Regions from separate parts of the Marinobacter sp. AN1 genome, predicted to be linked through region 1. Evidence: predicted binding sites of a transcription regulator. Region 1 holds the regulator's gene; each other region holds the start of a gene.
What was found. The regulator sigma-54, encoded in region 1, starts transcription at its own class of promoters, with help from an activator protein. The targets are predictions, from matches to a motif close to ANTGGCATNNANNTTGCTNT.
Positions count from the first base shown of each region.

Region 2: a site for sigma-54 is predicted at 2,025-2,044, ahead of glnK (P-II family nitrogen regulator). Genes of this name have one in related genera too.
Region 3: a site for sigma-54 is predicted at 3,152-3,171, ahead of fliD (flagellar filament capping protein FliD). Genes of this name have one in related genera too.

Region 1 covers NZ_CP110342.1:1,487,439-1,493,455, forward strand. The annotation lists gene LJ360_RS06750 (HPr family phosphocarrier protein) at 1-68, opposite strand, end outside; gene rapZ (RNase adapter RapZ) at 65-955, opposite strand; gene ptsN (PTS IIA-like nitrogen regulatory protein PtsN) at 1,019-1,486, opposite strand; gene hpf (ribosome hibernation promoting factor) at 1,580-1,888, opposite strand; gene LJ360_RS06770 (RNA polymerase factor sigma-54) at 1,918-3,435, opposite strand; gene lptB (LPS export ABC transporter ATP-binding protein) at 3,674-4,399, opposite strand; gene lptA (lipopolysaccharide transport periplasmic protein LptA) at 4,449-4,943, opposite strand; gene lptC (LPS export ABC transporter periplasmic protein LptC) at 4,927-5,547, opposite strand; gene LJ360_RS06790 (KdsC family phosphatase) at 5,544-6,017, opposite strand, start outside.
Region 2 covers NZ_CP110342.1:3,589,272-3,595,288, reverse strand. The annotation lists gene speE (polyamine aminopropyltransferase) at 1-134, shown strand, start outside; gene LJ360_RS16650 (ammonium transporter) at 234-1,499, opposite strand; gene glnK (P-II family nitrogen regulator) at 1,573-1,911, opposite strand; gene LJ360_RS16640 (accessory factor UbiK family protein) at 2,308-2,568, shown strand; gene LJ360_RS16635 (YifB family Mg chelatase-like AAA ATPase) at 2,674-4,197, shown strand; gene trmB (tRNA (guanosine(46)-N7)-methyltransferase TrmB) at 4,302-5,021, shown strand; gene LJ360_RS16625 (hypothetical protein) at 5,051-5,596, opposite strand; gene hemW (radical SAM family heme chaperone HemW) at 5,593-6,017, opposite strand, start outside.
Region 3 covers NZ_CP110342.1:1,760,523-1,766,539, forward strand. The annotation lists gene LJ360_RS08060 (enoyl-CoA hydratase) at 1-251, opposite strand, end outside; gene LJ360_RS08065 (hypothetical protein) at 495-977, shown strand; gene LJ360_RS19875 (flagellin) at 1,067-2,401, shown strand; gene LJ360_RS08075 (flagellar protein FlaG) at 2,476-2,913, shown strand; gene fliD (flagellar filament capping protein FliD) at 3,322-5,313, shown strand; gene fliS (flagellar export chaperone FliS) at 5,396-5,800, shown strand.

The DNA of each region.
Region 1 (6,017 bases):
ACGAGTTTCGCCGCAGCGCGGGCGTGTAGCCCAAGTTTGTTAATGATGGTGACGGACTGGCGAATCATGGGTTACCACGGTGTTGCGGGTTCAGGTGAGGCAACTCCGTGTGCCGGGTCTGAACCTGGTTGTAGGATTTGCTGAAATAACGGGACAGCTGTTCGCAGACGTACACCGAACGATGCTGGCCGCCGGTGCAGCCAATGGAGATGGTCATATAACTGCGGTTGCTGTTGCTGAACTGGGGCAGCCAGGTTTCCAGGAACCGGGTCAGGTCGTCGATCATCCGGTTGGTCATCGGGTCCGATCCCAGGAAGTCGATCACCGGCTGGTCGACGCCGGTGAAACGGCGCAGCTGGGGATCCCAGTAGGGATTGGGCAGGCAGCGCACATCCAGCACGTAATCAGAGTCCACCGGTACCCCGTGTTTGAAACCGAAAGACTGGAACAGCAGGGCCAGGTCCTGCTCGCTCCGGCCGATAATGCGCTGCTTGACGGTATCCCGTAACTCGTACATGGACAGCTCGGTCGTGTCCAGGTAGAGGTCTGCCAGCTGGGCAATAGGTTCCAGTAATTTCTTTTCGTACCGTATGGCCTCAGTCAGGGAAGTCTGGTCGTCGCTGAGGGGGTGTTTGCGACGGGTGGCGTGGAAACGTTGCAGCAGCGACTGCTCGGTGGCATCCAGGTAGATAATTTCGGTCACGATGCCAGCTTCCATCAGGCGCTGATGGATCGCTTCGAAGTTGGCAATCTCATTGGACAGGTTGCGGGCATCGATACTGACCGCGATATTTTCCAGGCGGCTGCCGGAGGTTCCGGCCATTGCCTCGGTGGTCAGCGGGAACAGCAGGCCAATGGGCAGGTTGTCGATGCAGTAGAAGCCCAGGTCTTCAAGCACGTGGAGTGCGGTACTCTTGCCGGAACCGGAGCGGCCGCTAACGATGATCAGTTTCATGGGACTGGTCCTCTGGTAGCTTTGCCGAAGCCGTTGTGGGCGTCGGGCGACATCCGGACCGGATCAGCGGTTTCCGGTTATCTTCTGATAGAGCCCGTCATTGCTGGTGCAGGCCCGCAGGGCATCGCAGAAACTACGGTCATTGAACTGTTCGGCCAACTGGCTCAGCAGTTCGAGGTGTTCAGAGGTGGCTTCCCGGGGCACGATCAGTGTAAACAACAGGTCTACCGGCTGGTTGTCAATGGCGTCAAAGGCCACGCCTTCTTCCAGCGTTACCAGTGCTCCCACAACCCGGGTGCAACCATCCAGACGACAGTGTGGAATGGCAATACCCTGACCAATACCAGTGCTGCCAAGGCGCTCCCGGGCGATCAGGTTGTTGAAGATCTGGGTTTCGTCGAGTTCCGGGTACTGGCCAGCCACTTTTTCGGAAATGAACTCCAGAATGCGCTTCTTGCTGGTGCCATTAACACGGCACAGCGTCAGTTCCGGCGCCAGGATGTTGTTGATGGTCAAGGTCGAATCGGTCATGGATTCTCATCGGTCCCGATAAAAAAATGCTGCGGTACGAGGTCGTACCGCAGCGTTGTGAGTCAGATTATAGCCGTTACAGTGTCACAATCGTTAGCGGGCCGTGGCTCCGTGCGCCCGATCAACGTTCTTTTCCTTGTGCTTGAGGATCTGGCGGTCAAGTTTGTCTACCAGTGCATCAATAGCAGCGTACATGTCGTCGTTCTCGGCCTTGGCGTGAATTTCGCCGCCTACGACATGCAGGGTGGCCTCTGCAATCTGACGTACCTTCTCCACTTCCAGCGTCACCTGGCAGTTACTGATGTGATCGAAGTGGCGTTCGAGCTTCTGGAATTTTTCGTTGATGTAATCCTTCAGCGAGGGAGTCAGTTCTACGTGATGACCGGAAATGTTCATTTGCATGGGCTTCTCCTGTTTGTCAGACCCTTTGTTCAGACCAGTCGTTTCCGCTCGTTTGAGGGCGGAATGTGCATGGCTTCACGATACTTGGCTACCGTGCGCCTGGCCACCTTTATGCCCTGCTCTCCCAGCATGGTGGCAATCTTGCTGTCGCTGAGCGGCTTTTTCGGGGTTTCTGCCGCGATCAGTTTGCGGATCATGGCACGAATGGCTGTGGAAGAACATTCGCCGCCCTCCTCCGTGCTTACATGACTCGAGAAGAAATACTTCAGCTCGAAGATGCCACGGGGGGTGTGCATGTATTTTTGCGTGGTGACCCGGGAAATGGTGGATTCGTGCATTTCCACGGCCTGGGCGATGTCCGACAGTATCAGCGGTTTCATCGCTTCTTCCCCATGGTCCAGAAAACCCTGCTGATGTTCAACAATTCGTGTCGCGACCTTTAACAGGGTTTCATTACGACTCTGCAGGCTCTTGATAAACCACTTGGCTTCCTGGAGCTGGTCGCGCAGGTAGGTGTTATCAGCGCTGCTGTCCGCCCGGCGTATAAGCGAAGCATAGCTCGTATTGACGCGAATACGCGGTGCAATCTCCGGGTTCAGCTCCACCCGCCAGCGACCATTGTCCTTGCGAACAATTACATCGGGGATGACATAGTCCGGTTCGGACCGGTCCAGTGCATTGCCGGGGTGGGGGTTGAGGGAGGTGATGACGGCCAGCACATCCCTTAGCTGGTCTTCTTTCAGGCGGCTTCGGCGAAGCAGCTGGGCGTAGTCACGGTTGCCCAGCAGGTTGATGTAGTGGGTGATCACCAGCCGGGCCTTGTCCAGCCAGGGGGTGTCCGGGGGTAACTGGTTAAGTTGTATCAGCAGGCATTCCTGGAGATCCCTGGCGAATACGCCCGGGGGGTCAAAGTGCTGCAGGCGGTGGAGTACTGCCTCCACTTCGTCCAGTTCGACGGGGTCGTCATCGGTTTCGTCTTCCAGGCCGGAATGTATGTCTTCCGGCGTGGCCGTCAGGTAGCCCCGTTCATCCACAGCGTCCAGCAGGGCATGGGCAATGGCGCTGTCTCGCTCGCTCAGTGGAGTCAGGTTGAGCTGCCACTCGAGGTGGTCCCGCAGGGTTTCGGCGGCGGGGTTGCGGCTGTCAAAATCCATGTCGTTGTCGTCATCGCCGCGGGAGGCGGGTGCTGGCGCCGACTGGTAAATGTCATCCCAGGCGGTATCCACTGGCAGGTCATCGGGAATGGTGTCACCGCTGTTGTTCTCTGCCGACCAGTCGGATTCCTCCCAGGTGTTGTCCGCTGCGCTTTCGCCCTCAGAGGCGGACACGGATTCATCGCTGCGCTCGTCCCGCTCGTTGTCCCTCTCGGCATCAGAACTTTCCTGGTCGTCGTCCTCGGAGGTTTCCAGCATGGGGTTGGAGTCCAGTGCCTGCTGGATTTCCTGTTGCAGGTCCAGGGTGGACAGCTGGAGCAGACGGATCGCCTGTTGCAGTTGCGGGGTCATTGTGAGGCTCTGACCCATCTTTAACTGTAAGGAGGCTTTCATCACCATGAGTTCACGTCCATCACCCTTCTGAGGTTACCGATAACATGTGTTAGCCCGAAGTTGTCTGATCCAGCTCAAAAAACTGGCAATATCAGGGAAAAATATCAGTGTTACCGGATACTTGGAATTAACAAGCAAGTTCTTTGCCGAGTGTACCCCCTTGCCGCATTGAAGACAATTGCTGCAACCGGCGCCAGTTTACAGATCGGGGCAGGGCGTACCGGAATCGCCGCCGATCTCAGAGCCTGAATTCATCCCCGAGATAGACGTCTTTGACCTGCTGATTGGCCAGGACTTCTTCCGAGGAACCCGAGGCAATAATGTGTCCACTGCTGACGATATACGCCTTTTCGCAGATATCCAGGGTTTCCCGCACGTTATGATCGGTGATCAGCACACCGATGCCCTTGTCCCGCAAGTGGCGGATAATCTGCTTGATGTCACTCACCGAGATCGGGTCCACGCCGGCAAAGGGTTCATCCAGCAGGATGAAGGCTGGTTCCATCGCCAGGGCTCGGGCTATTTCCACTCTGCGACGCTCCCCGCCGGAGAGGGCCATGCCGGCGCTGTCACGGATGTGGGTAATGTGGAATTCCTGCAGCAGCTCTTCCATTTTTTCTTCCCGCTGGCGCCGGTTCAGGTCCTTGCGGGTTTCCAGTATGGCCATGAGGTTGTCGCTCACGGAGAGCTTGCGGAAAACAGAGGCCTCCTGGGGCAGGTAGCCTATACCCTGACGGGCGCGCCCATGCATGGGCAACGGTGTGATGTCCTTGCCGTCTATACTGATGTGGCCGTGGTCCGCCGGCACCAGGCCAACGATCATATAGAAGCAGGTGGTCTTGCCGGCCCCGTTAGGGCCAAGCAGTCCGACGATCTGCCCGCTCTCGATACTCAGGGAGACGTCGATGACGACTTTTTTCTGTTTGTAGCTCTTGGCGAGGTGGTTCGCCTGTAACAATGCCATAGCGAGTGCCGTCAGTTACTGCTGGATGAACTGTTGCCCCTGGGCTGGATCACCATTCGACCCGGCCGGATCCTTCACCGGTTTCAGTGCGGCCTTCACCGGTGACAATCCGGTTGGCCGTGTCGTAGTTGATGATGGCGCCACGGAACTCGTCTTCCCCCTGCTCAACAACGGCCTCTTGCTCAAAGCGAAGCAGGTTCTCACTGGCGGAGTAATGGATCTCCAGCGCTTCGGCGTGGACGGGGCCCTCGGTTGCGGTCGCAGGCCGGTCGTAAGTGGCCGGGCGGCCCCGGGCGTGGATGCGGTCCAGTCCCTCGCTACCCCTGTAAACGTCGACCCGGTCAGCTGTGAGCAGCACGTCACCTTGGCGAACGTCGACATTGCCCCGGTAAATGGCGGTGCCCTGATTGTCGTCCAGGCGGGCGGAGTCCGCAGTGATCCGGATAGGCTCGTCCGAGTTCATGTCGAAAGCGCCAGCCGGCAGAGTGGCAACCAGCGTTACCAGGACAAGCAGGCAGCGCAGCGGGCTACTGACGGGTTTCATAGATTCCCTCAACGGAGTTCTCCAGTTCCAGCACCCGCTCATCGAGCCAGCCGGTCAGGCCGCGGGCATGGGTGATGTTTCCCGGTGATGTCAGGGTGACCGGGCGATCAGTCGTCGCTGTTCGGGAGGCATTATCAATGCGAAGGTATTCGGTAAGCAAGACAGCATCACCCCCGCCTGTACGACGGATCACTTCCACGTCACCCTCCAGGTCCATCACCTCGGCGGCCATATCATACAGGCCGGTGTTTGCGGTGATCAGCCAGCGCAGGTTTGCCTCATGATCATACAGAGTACCGTCAGGGGCCTCCAGAAAGGCCTCTTTACGGTCATCGAACTGTTCAGTCCGGGGACTGGTGAGGACGATTTCGGGTCGCCCGGACGCATCAAAGGAGCGGAAAATACCCTGATTTACAAAGGTGTCAGGCTCGGTTTCGCCCCGCAGGGCAATGGCAGCGGTATCCACAGAGCGGGGGTCATCGCTTTGCCAGAGCATGTAACCGAGCACGACAGCTGCAATGGCCAGGCCCGGATTGCGGACGCGTGGGTGGGCCAGGAAATCCAGCAGACGGATCAGGAGATTGCGATCATCCTGGTCACTCATTCGGTCTCTCCAAGCCAGCGCTGCAGCTCTGAGTCGAGAGTGCCCCGGGCCGCCAGCAGCAGGTCGGTCAGCTCTCGCACCGCGCCATTGCCCCCGGTGGCGTGGGTGCAGTAATCGGCGTGCTGGCGAACAAACCAGTGTGCGTTGGGCACGGTAACGCCAAAGCCTGCATAGCGGATTGCAGCCAGGTCGGGCAGGTCGTCCCCCATATAGGCAATCCCGGACGGCGACAGCTGGCGACGGGAGGCGATTTCCTGCAGGGCTGTTACCTTGTCTTCACGTCCCTGGAGTAACATGCCCACCCCCAGGCTTTGCATGCGCCGCTCAGTCAGTGGTGAGGTGCGGCCAGTAATGACCGCGATATCGATGCCCGCTGCCATGGCCTGTTTCATGCCCAGCCCGTCGAGGATATTGAAGGCTTTCAGCTCGTCACCTGTGGCGGAAAACAGCAGTGAGCCATCGGTCATGAT
Region 2 (6,017 bases), 2.1 Mb from region 1:
TCCGGGAGGAGGACGCAGCGGACCGGCCGTTTGTCACCCGCTACTACAATGAAGGTGTTCATCGGGGCGCCCTGGCCATGCCCCAGTTCATGCTGGAAACTCTGGATGATCCGGTGCGGCCGGCCGAAGGCTGACACAGCTCGTTCCGGCCTCGCAAAAAAAGAGGGCAGCCCGCGGGCTGCCCTCTTTGCTTTTGTTCCCCGGCAAACCGGGGAACTTTACCAGTGACCTGGTTACTTGCTGGAGACGAACTCCGGATAGGCTTCCATGCCACACTCGGACAGGTCGACGCCTTCGTACTCGTCTTCCTCGCTGACCCGGATGCCGATCACAGCCTTGAGGATGCCCCAGACGATCAGGCTGGCTACGAATACCCAGACGAAGATGGTCAGGGCACCGATCAGCTGGCCGCTGAAGGCAGCACCGTCATTGGTGACCGGTACCAGCATCAGGCCCAGGAAGCCGCAGACACCGTGGGCGGAGATGGCGCCCACCGGATCGTCAATGCGCAGCTTGTCCAGGGTGACGATACTCAGCACCACCAGCACACCACCCAGTGCGCCCCAGATCGTGGCAACCAGTGCGCTCGGTGTGGACGGCTCGGCCGTGATAACCACCAGTCCGGCGATGGCACCGTTCAGAAGCATGGTCAGGTCAGCCTTGCCGAACATGATGCGGGCGGTGATCAGCGCCGCGATTGCACCACCGGCCGCAGCAGCGTTGGTGTTGAGGAACACCATGGCCACAGAGTGCGCGCTGGCAATATCGCCCAGTTTAAGCACTGAACCGCCGTTGAAGCCGAACCAGCCCAGCCACAGGATGAAGGTACCCAGTGCGGCCAGCGGCATGTTGGCGCCCGGGAAGGCGCGGATTTCGCCGTTGGGGCCGTACTTGCCCTTACGGGCGCCCAGCAGGATCACACCGGCGAGGGCTGCAGCAGCACCTGCCATGTGTACGATGCCCGAGCCGGCAAAGTCGCTGAAGCCCAGGTCACCCAGGTTGTACATGCCAAATACATCGGCACCGCCCCAGGTCCAGGCGCCTTCCATGGGGTAGATGAAACCGGTCATGACCACTGCAAAGGCCAGGAAAGCCCACAGTTTCATGCGCTCGGCTACTGCACCGGAGACGATGGACATGGCCGTGGCCACAAACACCACCTGGAAGAAGAAGTCTGAAGCACCGGAGTAGATGGAACCACCCTCGAAGTCGCCCCGCTCGGCGTATTCGCCCAGCACGCCGGCAACATCCACCTCACCCATGCCGCTGAGGAAGATATTACCGCCATACATAATGGCGTAGCCACAGACCAGGTACATGGTGCAGGCCACTGCGAACAGGGCCACGTTCTTGGTGAGAATTTCAGTGGTGTTCTTGGCGCGTACCAGCCCGGATTCCAGCATGGCAAAGCCTGCTGCCATCCACATGACTAATGCACCGCAAACGAGAAAATAGAAGGTATCTATTGCGTACTGTAAATGAAAGACACTGTTTTCCATAAGAAGCCCTCCGCACGAGGCTTAACAGGAGATTGAAATTTTTGCGTTGGCCTGACTGCTTAAGCGCCCGGGATCAGACGGCTTCTTCGCCGGTTTCCCCGGTCCGGATCCGGATGGCCTGTTCCAGTTCGGTTACAAAGATCTTGCCGTCACCGATCTTGCCGGTGTTGGCGGCCTTGGTAATGGATTCAATGACCTGGTCCAGCAGGCCATCGCCAATGGCGACTTCCACCTTCACCTTGGGCAGGAAGTCCACCACGTACTCGGCACCGCGATAGAGTTCGGTGTGCCCCTTCTGGCGACCGAACCCTTTCACCTCGGTCACGGTTACGCCCTGAACGCCAATCTCGGATAGTGCCTCACGGACATCATCCAGCTTGAAAGGCTTGATGATCGCTGTCACAAGTTTCATTGCTGTCTCCTTGGAGTTTGCCGTCCCGGTTTTCTGCCCACGGGGTCGTGGATGGACCGGGTTCGGGATGCTGCCACCTCGCACACCAATTGTGCGGATTGCGTACGGGGGTTGTAGCATCGTGTGTGCCAACGCAAAAATATATTTAAAAATCAGTGCTTTGTTGGACCGGTGAACCAAAATGGGTCCTGACCGTGCGCCATTATAGCGCAGCTCGGTCAGGCACGAACCACATTGGTGCATCTGTCCAGGACCGGCGGCAGGCCAGATACCAGGGCTGATACGGCCGGTCACCTTCCTAGTATGGCAGGGACCACGCTGTGTTACACTCCTCAGCCGTCGAGGCGTTGCCCGTCAGGGCAGGCGCAAGCTTTCGGAACCGTGGAGACTGACGTGGTGAAGATTCCTAATGACCTGCTTGGCCAGGTTCAACAGCAGTTTGGCCAGTTCGTTCCTGATATGGCCCGTGCAGCCCGTGACGATGTGGAAAATCACGCAAAGGCTGCCGTCATGTCGGTCATTTCAAGGCTGGAACTGGTCACCCGCGAGGAGTTCGATGCCCAGCAGGCCGTTCTGCTGCGCACCCGTGAGAAGCTGGAACGGCTTGAGAAGCGGGTTGCCGAACTGGAGGCACAGGCCAGCCAGTCCGATAACTGAAGCTGATCCGGAATGGCCGGGTCTGCGCGGTTTTTACCGCACAGACTCCTGGGTGGCACAGGTAGTACCACCCTCCGGAAATCACTGAATGTCAGGGAAGACCCTATGCTCGCAACCATTCATACCCGCGCGCGGCTGGGCGTCAGCGCGCCAGCTGTTACAGTAGAAGTTCATCTCTCCAGCGGATTGCCTTCGCTTTCCATCGTCGGGCTGGCTGAAACCGCCGTCCGGGAAAGCAAGGACCGGGTACGTAGCGCCCTCATGAATGCCGGCTTCGAATTCCCTGCCCGTCGCATCACCATTAACCTTGCTCCAGCCGATCTCCCCAAGGAGGGCGGCCGCTTTGACCTGGCCATCGCCCTGGGCATCCTGGTGGCGTCAGGGCAGTTGCCACCAGAGGCCCTTGGAGAGCTGGAGTGCATGGGGGAGTTGGCCCTGGATGGCAGTCTCCGGCCAGTGCGCGGCGTGTTGCCGGCGGTCATGGCTGCCCGGGAGGCTGGTCGACGTATCCTGGTGCCCCGGGACAATGCCGATGAGGCGTCGCTGGCGGGTGGCGACGATGTACTGGCGGCGGGCCACCTGCTGGCGGTCTGCGAACACCTTGCCGGCACCACCACACTGAGTCCGGTAACGCCCATGGCGCTGAGCAGCCTCCCGGCCGAAGCTCCTGACCTGGCAGATGTGCGCGGGCAACACGTACCCAAGCGGGCCCTGGAAATCGCTGCAGCCGGCGGTCACAATCTGCTGTTATTTGGCCCTCCGGGCACTGGCAAGAGTATGCTGGCAAGCCGCATTCCGGGGCTTTTGCCGGCACTGGATGATCGCCAGGCGCTGGAAGTGGCCAGTGTGCATTCAGTAGCCGGACTGCCGATCCGCACCGATGGCTGGCGCCAGCCACCTTATCGTGCGCCCCATCATACTGCCTCGGCGATTGCGCTGGTGGGTGGCGGTAGCAGCCCCCGCCCCGGTGAGATTTCACTGGCCCACAATGGCGTATTGTTCCTGGATGAACTACCGGAGTTTGACCGCAAGGTGCTGGAGGTATTGCGGGAACCCATGGAGTCGGGGGAGATCGTTATCTCCCGGGCTGCCAGCCAGGTCACCTATCCTGCCCGGTTCCAGGTGATTGCCGCCATGAATCCTTGCCCCTGCGGCTACCAGGGCCATCCCACCATCGACTGCCAGTGCTCCCCCATGCAGGTGGCAAGGTATCAGGCCCGGTTATCCGGCCCGTTGCTGGACCGGTTCGACCTGCACGTGGAAGTCCCGGTGCAGGGTGGCGAAGTGCTCATGCAAAGTTCCTCTGCGGGCGAAACCAGTGCACAGGTGCGGCAACGGGTCGTGAAGGTGCGGGAGGGTGCCCGTAGACGGGGCGGTGCCAATGCGTCTTTGTCCGGCCGTGCCCTGGAGCAGCACTGCGTCGTGGACGACGACAGTAAGGGGATGCTCGTCGGTGCCATGGAAAAGCTGGGCTTGTCGGCGAGGGCATTGCATCGCATTCTTCGGGTAGCCCGCACGATCGCGGATCTGGCAGGTGCCGAGGATATCCGCTGCGAGCACCTGGTGGAGGCGCTGGGCTACCGCAAGCTGGACCGGAAACCGGCCAGGGTTCCCGGCTTTTCACCGTAGGTCAGCGAACAAACCGGGCGCGGCTTTGTCAGGTCACGAATAGCTCTGCCTCTGTTAGACTGTAGTCCTTAGTCATTTTGAGCATTGATCAGACCGGGGAAATCATGACTGACTCAGACAAGGCACCGAATAATGGTGAAAGCGTTACCACCCGCCGTGGCGTGCGTAGTTTCGTTATTCGCCAGGGGCGGATGACAGAAGGCCAGAAAAAGGCGTATGACCGGCTCTGGCCCGTCTATGGTTTGACCCGCGAGCAAGGGGTGATCGACCCCCGGGAAGTGTTCGGCCGCGAAGCCTGGCTGAACCTGGAGATCGGCTTCGGTATGGGGCACTCCCTTGCAGAGATGGCCGCCGCCGCGCCTGAGCAGGACTTTATCGGGGTAGAAGTTCACTCCCCCGGAGTGGGTGCCTTGCTCAAGGAAATCGAGGAGCGTGAACTGGAGAATGTCCGGATCTATGCCATCGACGCCAACGATGTGATCGACCTGTGCCTGCCGGACGCCTCCATTGACCGGGTGATGGTCTTTTTCCCGGATCCCTGGCCAAAAAAGAAACACCACAAGCGTCGACTGATCCAGCACGAGTTTGTCCAGCGCCTGCGCCACAAGCTCCGGGTGGGAGGTATCCTGCACCTGGCGACGGACTGGGAAAACTACGCCGAGCATATGCTGGAAGTGATGGACGAATCCGAAGGCTTCGTCAATGCCAGGGACGAAGGTGGTTTCTCGCCTCGCCCTGAGGATCGCCCGATTACCAAGTTCGAGAAGCGTGGCGAAAACCTTGGTCACGGGGTCTGGGACCTGGTGTATCGCCGCACCAACTGACAGCAGGGCGTTCAGGCGTCAGGCGCCTTCTATCGCGCAGACTCCCGGGCGCCCGGTGGATGCAACGGGTGGCGCCGGGCGGCGCGGATAACCACCAGCCCGGCAATTCCCACTAGCAATGCCGTGTAGTTTGTCAAAGCCAGTAAGGTGGCAGCCAGGCTGAGACGGTCGCTTGGCGCATCCAGGTTGGCCAGCAACACCGAATACTCCGTCACATGGGCCAGGCCGGCCACCACAAACAGTCCCCGCACCCATTGACCGGTCTTGCGTTCGCGCACGCCCGGGCGATCCACCAGCAAGTGGTTGGTCAGCAGGATAAGCAGGGTGGTATAAAGTGCGGCAAACAGGAAGCCGCTCCACAGGGAGGTCTCAGCCCAGAAAGAGGTGCCCCAGCTTTCCACGATGGCTGCAGCCCCTTCGCCCGTGGTGGCCAGCTGGAAACTCAGCATGCCCTGGGGTGCCGCGCTGGTCTGCAGGGGCTGGTTGAGCCCCAGTTGGGCAACCAGAACGGCGGCAGTGAAGCCACCAACCCATCGGATGCCGGTGGGAATGGGTTTCCTGGCGATGTCGTTCATGACAGAAATTGCTCCAGCACACTGTTCAGGAACTGCCGTCCTTTTGTTGTCGCCTGCAGACGGCCGGGCTCCAGCAGTTCCTGATCCCTCAGGTTTCCAAGTATTGCAGCAATCACCGTCAGCGGTAAACCCGTACGGGCCGTGAACAGCGACTCGTCCACGCCCTGTTGCAACCGCAGTGCATTCATCATGAACTCCAGCGGACGCTCGTCCCGGTCCACCGACTGGGTGCCGGCGGTACGGCTGCCAATCCGGGCCAGGTAGGCGTCGGGCTGCCGGGTCTTCCAGTAGCGACGAATGTCGCCATTTTCCAGCGAAACCTTGCCATGGGCGCCGGCGCCAATGGCAAGGTAGTCGCCGAAGGTCCAGTAGTTCAGGTTATGCCGGGAGGCCATCCCGGGCCGGGCCCAGGCGGAGACTT
Region 3 (6,017 bases), 270 kb from region 1:
AACAGCGCCAACTGGAACTCATGGCTGCCAAGCTGATCACGGATTTCTTTAAGGTTGTGTCCTGCGCAAAACACATTACCCGCAGCCCCAAGCACCACTACCCGTGTATTGTCGTCTGTTGCAATATCCGTGAGGGCCTCTGACAGGGCATCAAGCATGGCCATGGACAGGCTGTTGCGCTGGTCGGGCTCATTCAATGTGAGCGTGGTAATCCCGTTATTGTCGGTTTCTCGTGTCAACAGTGTGGTCATTACTGATCACCTCATTTTTGTTAGGTCGGGGCGGGTTTTCCTTGGGGGTGTCTATCCCTGGTAGAGGATTAGGATAACTGGCTGAACAGGTTTTACATTCCTTTACAAAATCCACGAATTTTTTTCTAAAGGAACCTGGTGAAGCGCCGTTAAGCATTGCAACAGGGCGGCGCTCCCAACCAGACGAAAACGGGCGCCAGACCTTTTCCATGAAATAACGACATCTGTCGAAGGAGAAGCATAATGGCTCTCGGTATTAACACTAACGTAGCCTCACTGTCCGCTCAGAACCAGCTCAGCAAGTCCCAGGGCATGAATGATCAGGCGCTGGAGCGTCTGTCCTCTGGTCTGCGTATCAACTCTGCCAAAGACGACGCAGCGGGTCTGGCCATTTCTACCCGGTTCAGTTCCCAGATTTCGGGTTTGAACGTTGCAACCCGTAACGCTAACGATGCGATCTCTTTGTCCCAGACTGCAGAAGGCGCGTTGGACGAGATCACCAACAACCTGCAGCGCATCCGCGAACTGGCGGTGCAGTCGGCCAACTCCACCAACAGCTCGTCTGATCGAGATGCACTGAACCAGGAAGTGCAGCAGCGGATTCAAGAAGTGAACCGTATTGCGGGTCAGACATCCTTTAACGGCCTGAAGGTTCTGGACGGTACCTTCGGTGAGGCTAACTTCCAGGTAGGTGCAACGTTGGCGAGACGATTGGTCTGGATCTGACCAAGAGCGTACGAAGCAGTGCGATTGGCGGCGTGGCCCAGTCTCAGTCTGTAGATCTGAGCACCGTAATCGCTGAGGGTGTAGAGGGTGTGACTGGTGCTGCGGCGACCTATGGTATCGATGCCACCAGTTTGATTGGCGACTACAGCACGACGGGTGCGTCTTCTGGCTCATCAACAATACAAGTCACCGCTGCTGCCGCGAACGGGGATAGCATTGAGATAAACGGAGTTACCTTCACCTTTGCTCAAGGTGGCGTCGCTGGCGAAAGTGTTGATGACGCGAACAACGTTACGATCACCAGGGACATTTCCGGGACCCCATTAACGGCAGATACTACAGCAGCAGCACTAGAGGCAGCCATTAATGCCTACAAAGCGGATGCTGTTTCTGCGGATGATCGATTCGACACTGTTACAGCGTCAGCATCGACGGACACCGTAACGCTCGCCTACAGTGAGAACGGCCTGCCAAGCACCAACGGCTACACGATTGGTACCGCCAGTGGAACCCTCGCCACAACAAATACTCTGGATGCATCGGGTGACGATGGCGACACCAGCGCCAACATCAGTTTCACAGTTACGGATCCTGAAGGAAATGCACTTGCGGTCACTCTTGACAGTAACATCACGTCGGCGGCTGACCTTGTAACAGCGATTCAGGGTCAGGCTGGCTATGGCGCGGCCACCTTCACCGTTGCTGCTGACGGTGACAATGTTGTATTCACCGATGGATCTGAGGTAGATGGCAGCTTCAGTATCGGCGGCACCGACGCGGCAACTATTACCGCTGCGAACGTAGCGGGCAGCACAGCTGCGGGTGCGACGGAGGTTGTAGAGGTACCCGCAAGCTCGGTCACTCTGGGCGCCACCGACCTCACCTTCCAATTCGGTGACGGTGAAGCGTCTGCAGTCGCGGCAGCGACTTACAGTTCCGCCGAAAACTTTGTTGACGCGGTTAACAAAGCGTTGGGTGGCAGCGCAAGTGCAGTTCTTGGTGATGACAATGTGCTGACCATCACCTCAGGTGAGAACTTCACGGTTGCGGCTTCTGGCGATGCGGCGACTGTCTTCACGGGGGGGAACGTTGGAGAGATTACCGCCTCAGGCAGCCTGAGTGAGGCGGATGTGTCTTCCGTCGCGGGGGCAAATGCAACCATTCAGCGTGTGGATGCCGCGTTGACTACAGTGAGTGATCTGCGTAGCAACTTTGGTGCGATTCAGAACCGGTTTGAATCCACCATCGCCAACCTCGCTACCTCGGTCGAAAACATCAGCGCCTCCAACAGCCGTATCCTGGACGCTGACTTCGCTGCCGAAACCGCCAACCTGGCCAAGTCCCAGGTACTGCAGCAGGCCGGTATCTCCGTCCTGGCTCAGGCGAACGCCCGTCCGCAGCAGGTTCTGTCCCTCCTGCAGTAAGGGGCTGATTGACGGTAACAACCGGAGCCTTCGGGCTCCGGTTTTACGCCGTTTGAGGATAGCGAGGTAAAGCTATGAATGACGTTAACCTGAATAACCCGAACCTGAAGCTGGTGCGCGCCGGCGACCAGGCCCCGGTGAAGGCACTGTCGTCATCTCAGGCCGAAGGCAGGAATGCCTCCGACCTGGCGTCGTCATCCGCAGGCCGTACGGCGCAAACCCGCTCCGCCGAGCAGTCCAGCGAGCCTTCTAAAGCTGAGAAGCTTCAGGCCCGCAATGAGGATCAGCGTGAGCAATTGGGTGAGGCTGTTACCCAGCTGAACGACTTCGTGCAGAACGTTCAGCGTGACCTGCAGTTCGAGGTGGATATTGAAGCTGGTCAGACCATTGTTAAGGTGGTGGACCAGCAGACCCAGGAGGTTATCCGCCAGATTCCGGATGAGGTTGCCATGAGGTTGGCAGAGAACTTGCAGCAGGACGAACCGCTGACGTTGTTGAACATCAAGGTGTAAAAGCTTGCCGCTTTTTGCCTGATATCAGTAACGGTTATCCAGCACCGCCGCACCTGAGAGGGTCCGGCGGTGTTCTGCGTTCTGGCTGGCTGCCGAACCTGAGCAATTACGTGGAAAAGATTGGTTTGCCACAGAAAAGCACGAAAAGAAAAACTGAAAAGACAATGAGGTACTGGCCACTAAACCCACGAAATCCACGAAAAATTAGTTTTTCAACTTTGGTGGATTTCGTGGATTTAGTGGCAAAAGTCTTTTTCTTTCCGTGTTCTTCTGTGGGTTCCGTGGCTAAAAACAGAAGTTGTTACAGGCTGTTACAAATCGGCATAGGGATTTAGCGAAATGAGGCAAAGTTTTGCCGCCCGCAGCCGATAAACTGAACAGTAGCGAATTGAGCCCCCCTGAGGAGGCATGGTTATGGCAATTTCATCATTAGGCGTCGGTTCCGGAGTTCTCACTTCGGACCTGGTCGATCAGCTGGTTGCCGCGGAGCGCAAGCCCACGGAAACCCGGCTGACCCAGAAGACCCAGCAGACGGAAGCGCTGCTGTCGGCCTATGGCAAGCTCCGTAGTGCCGTGACGGAGCTGCGCCTGCCCATGCGTCAGTTGAGTTCGCCGGATAACCTGAAGGCGTTTTCCGCCTCGTCCAGCAATGAAGATATCGGTGTGTCGGTGAATGCCAGCAAGGCCAGCCGGGGTACTTATAATGTTGAAGTGACCAGTCTGGCTTCGGCCCAGGCACTGGCTTCCCAAACGGTGTTTGCCGATCGGGACGCCACCAGTGTGGGGCAGGGCGAGCTGCAATTGTCGGTAGGTGACAAGATCACCAACATCACGATCGACAGCAGCAATGACACCTTGCAGGGCCTGGCAAATGCCATAAACGAATCCGATGCGGGTGTCTCTGCCGGTGTGATTGATACGGGTTCGGGGTACCAGCTGGTGTTGTCCGCCGATGAAACAGGCACCGCCAATGCGGTCAGTATCTCGGTGACCGGCGATACCGGTGGCACCAATACTGACAATGAGGGCCTTTCTCGTTTTGCCTTTAACACCGGACTGGATACTGGTGCTGGTCTGCAAGAAACCATTGCCGCCAGTGATGCGGTGATGAAGGTGAACGGTGTTGAAGTCACTCGCTCCACCAATACCTTCGAAAATGTTATCGACGGCCTGACGTTTGATATCAAGGCGGAGGGTACCTCCACGATTAAGGTGTCCCAGGATCTGGGCGCAGTGGCGGACCGGGTTCAGGGCTTTGTGGACAAGTTCAATGCCCTGCAGTCGACCATCGATAGCCTTGCCGGGTTTAACGCCGAAGCTGGGGTCGGCAGTCTGCTGACCGGTGACTCCACGGTTCGCGGCATCCAGAATCAGTTGCGCAGTATTCTCACGAGGGTCGTGCCCGGGATGGAAAACGCCAGTGTGCGGAGTCTGGCGGATGTGGGTATCACCACAGACTGGGAAACCGGTGGTCTCGAGTTTGATCGGGCGAAGTTTGAAGAGCAGCTCAAGGCCAATCCCGACGATGTCACGGCACTGTTTGCGGAGCAGGGCCGAACCACCGACAGCCAGGTGGAGTTCGTACGCAGCGGCCTGGATACCGAGCCGGGCGATTACGATATTAATGTGACCCAGGCGGCGACCCGGGGGAAGCTTGTCGGGGGCGCTGCGCTTGCGAACAGTTTTGAGATTACCGATACCAATGATGAGCTGGCCCTGACGGTTAACGGCGATATTACCGTTAACCTGGCATTGACCCAGGGCACTTATGCCGACCAGCAAAGCATGCTGGACGAGATTCAGGCTCAGCTGGATGCCAGCAATGCCCTGAACGCCACCGGCACGTCGGTACAGGTCGGCGTAGACGGTGCGGGCCAACTGACATTTACCTCCTCCCAGTATGGCAGCGAGTCCAGTGTGGTTCTGTCGTCGGTGGAGGATGGAGCCACGTTCGGACTGGGTACCAGTACCAGTACCGATGGCCTGGACGTTGCCGGCACCATTGATGGTCGGGCAGCAGAAGGCGATGGTCAGGTGCTTTACCTGGGCAGCGGTAACGGCGGTGCTTCCGGTCTTCAGGTTCGGATTCTGGGTGACCAGACGGGCAGCCGTGGTTCCATCACCTTTGTGGAAGGCGTGGGTGAACGTACCGTCGATTTGGTCACCAGTATGGTGGGCGCCGGCGGTGCCATCGAATCCCGCACCGACAGCCTGAACCGGGAGCTGGAGCAGATCCAGGAAAGCCAGGTCCGCCTGGAAGAGCGGATTGCGGCTTATCGGGAGCGGCTGGTCAGTCAGTTCAGCTCAGCGGACTCGCTGATTTCACAGCTCAACAGCACCCGGGATTACGTCAGTCAGCAGCTGGCCGCCCTGGCGCCCAATAACAACCGCGATAACTGATCGTCGTTGACATGAATTCGCCATACCGGGGTATGGCAGCCAACAAGGCACAACCGGAAAGCCGGTAACAAAGAGGTAGATTATGAACGGTTTGCAGGCCTATCAGCGCGTAAACACCCAGACCAGCATCACCGATGCGGATCCCCACAAGCTGATCCAGCTGCTGTACAACGGGGCTCTGGAGCGCATCAACATGGCCAAGGCGAAGATCCAGCAGAAGGATTACAGCGCCAAGGCCCAGCTAATCAACAAGGCCATCGAGATTGTCGGCGGCCTGCGCAGCTTCCTGGACTTCGAGAAGGGCGGCGAACTGGCCCTGCGGCTGGAAGCCCTCTATGACTACATGGAGCGCACCCTGCTGGAAGCCAGCGCAAAGAATGATCTGGCCAAGCTGGATGAAGTGGCCAACCTGCTGCGTTCCGTCAAGGAAGGCTGGGATGGTATCCGTGAGGAAGTGTCCAGCCAGCAGGCGCAGGCCGTAGGCTGATTTCGCTGTTCTAGCCACGGGAGAACACGGAAAGAAAAACCGAAAAGACAATAAGTTACTGGCCACTAAATCCACGAAATCCACGAAAAGCTATTTTTTAACTTTCGTGGATTTCGTGGATTTAGTGGCAAAGATTTTTCCTTGTTTTCTCTTTTTTCCGTGTTCTTCCGTGGATTCCGTGGCAAAAACCTTCTTTTCTCTACCTGGTCTTCCGCAT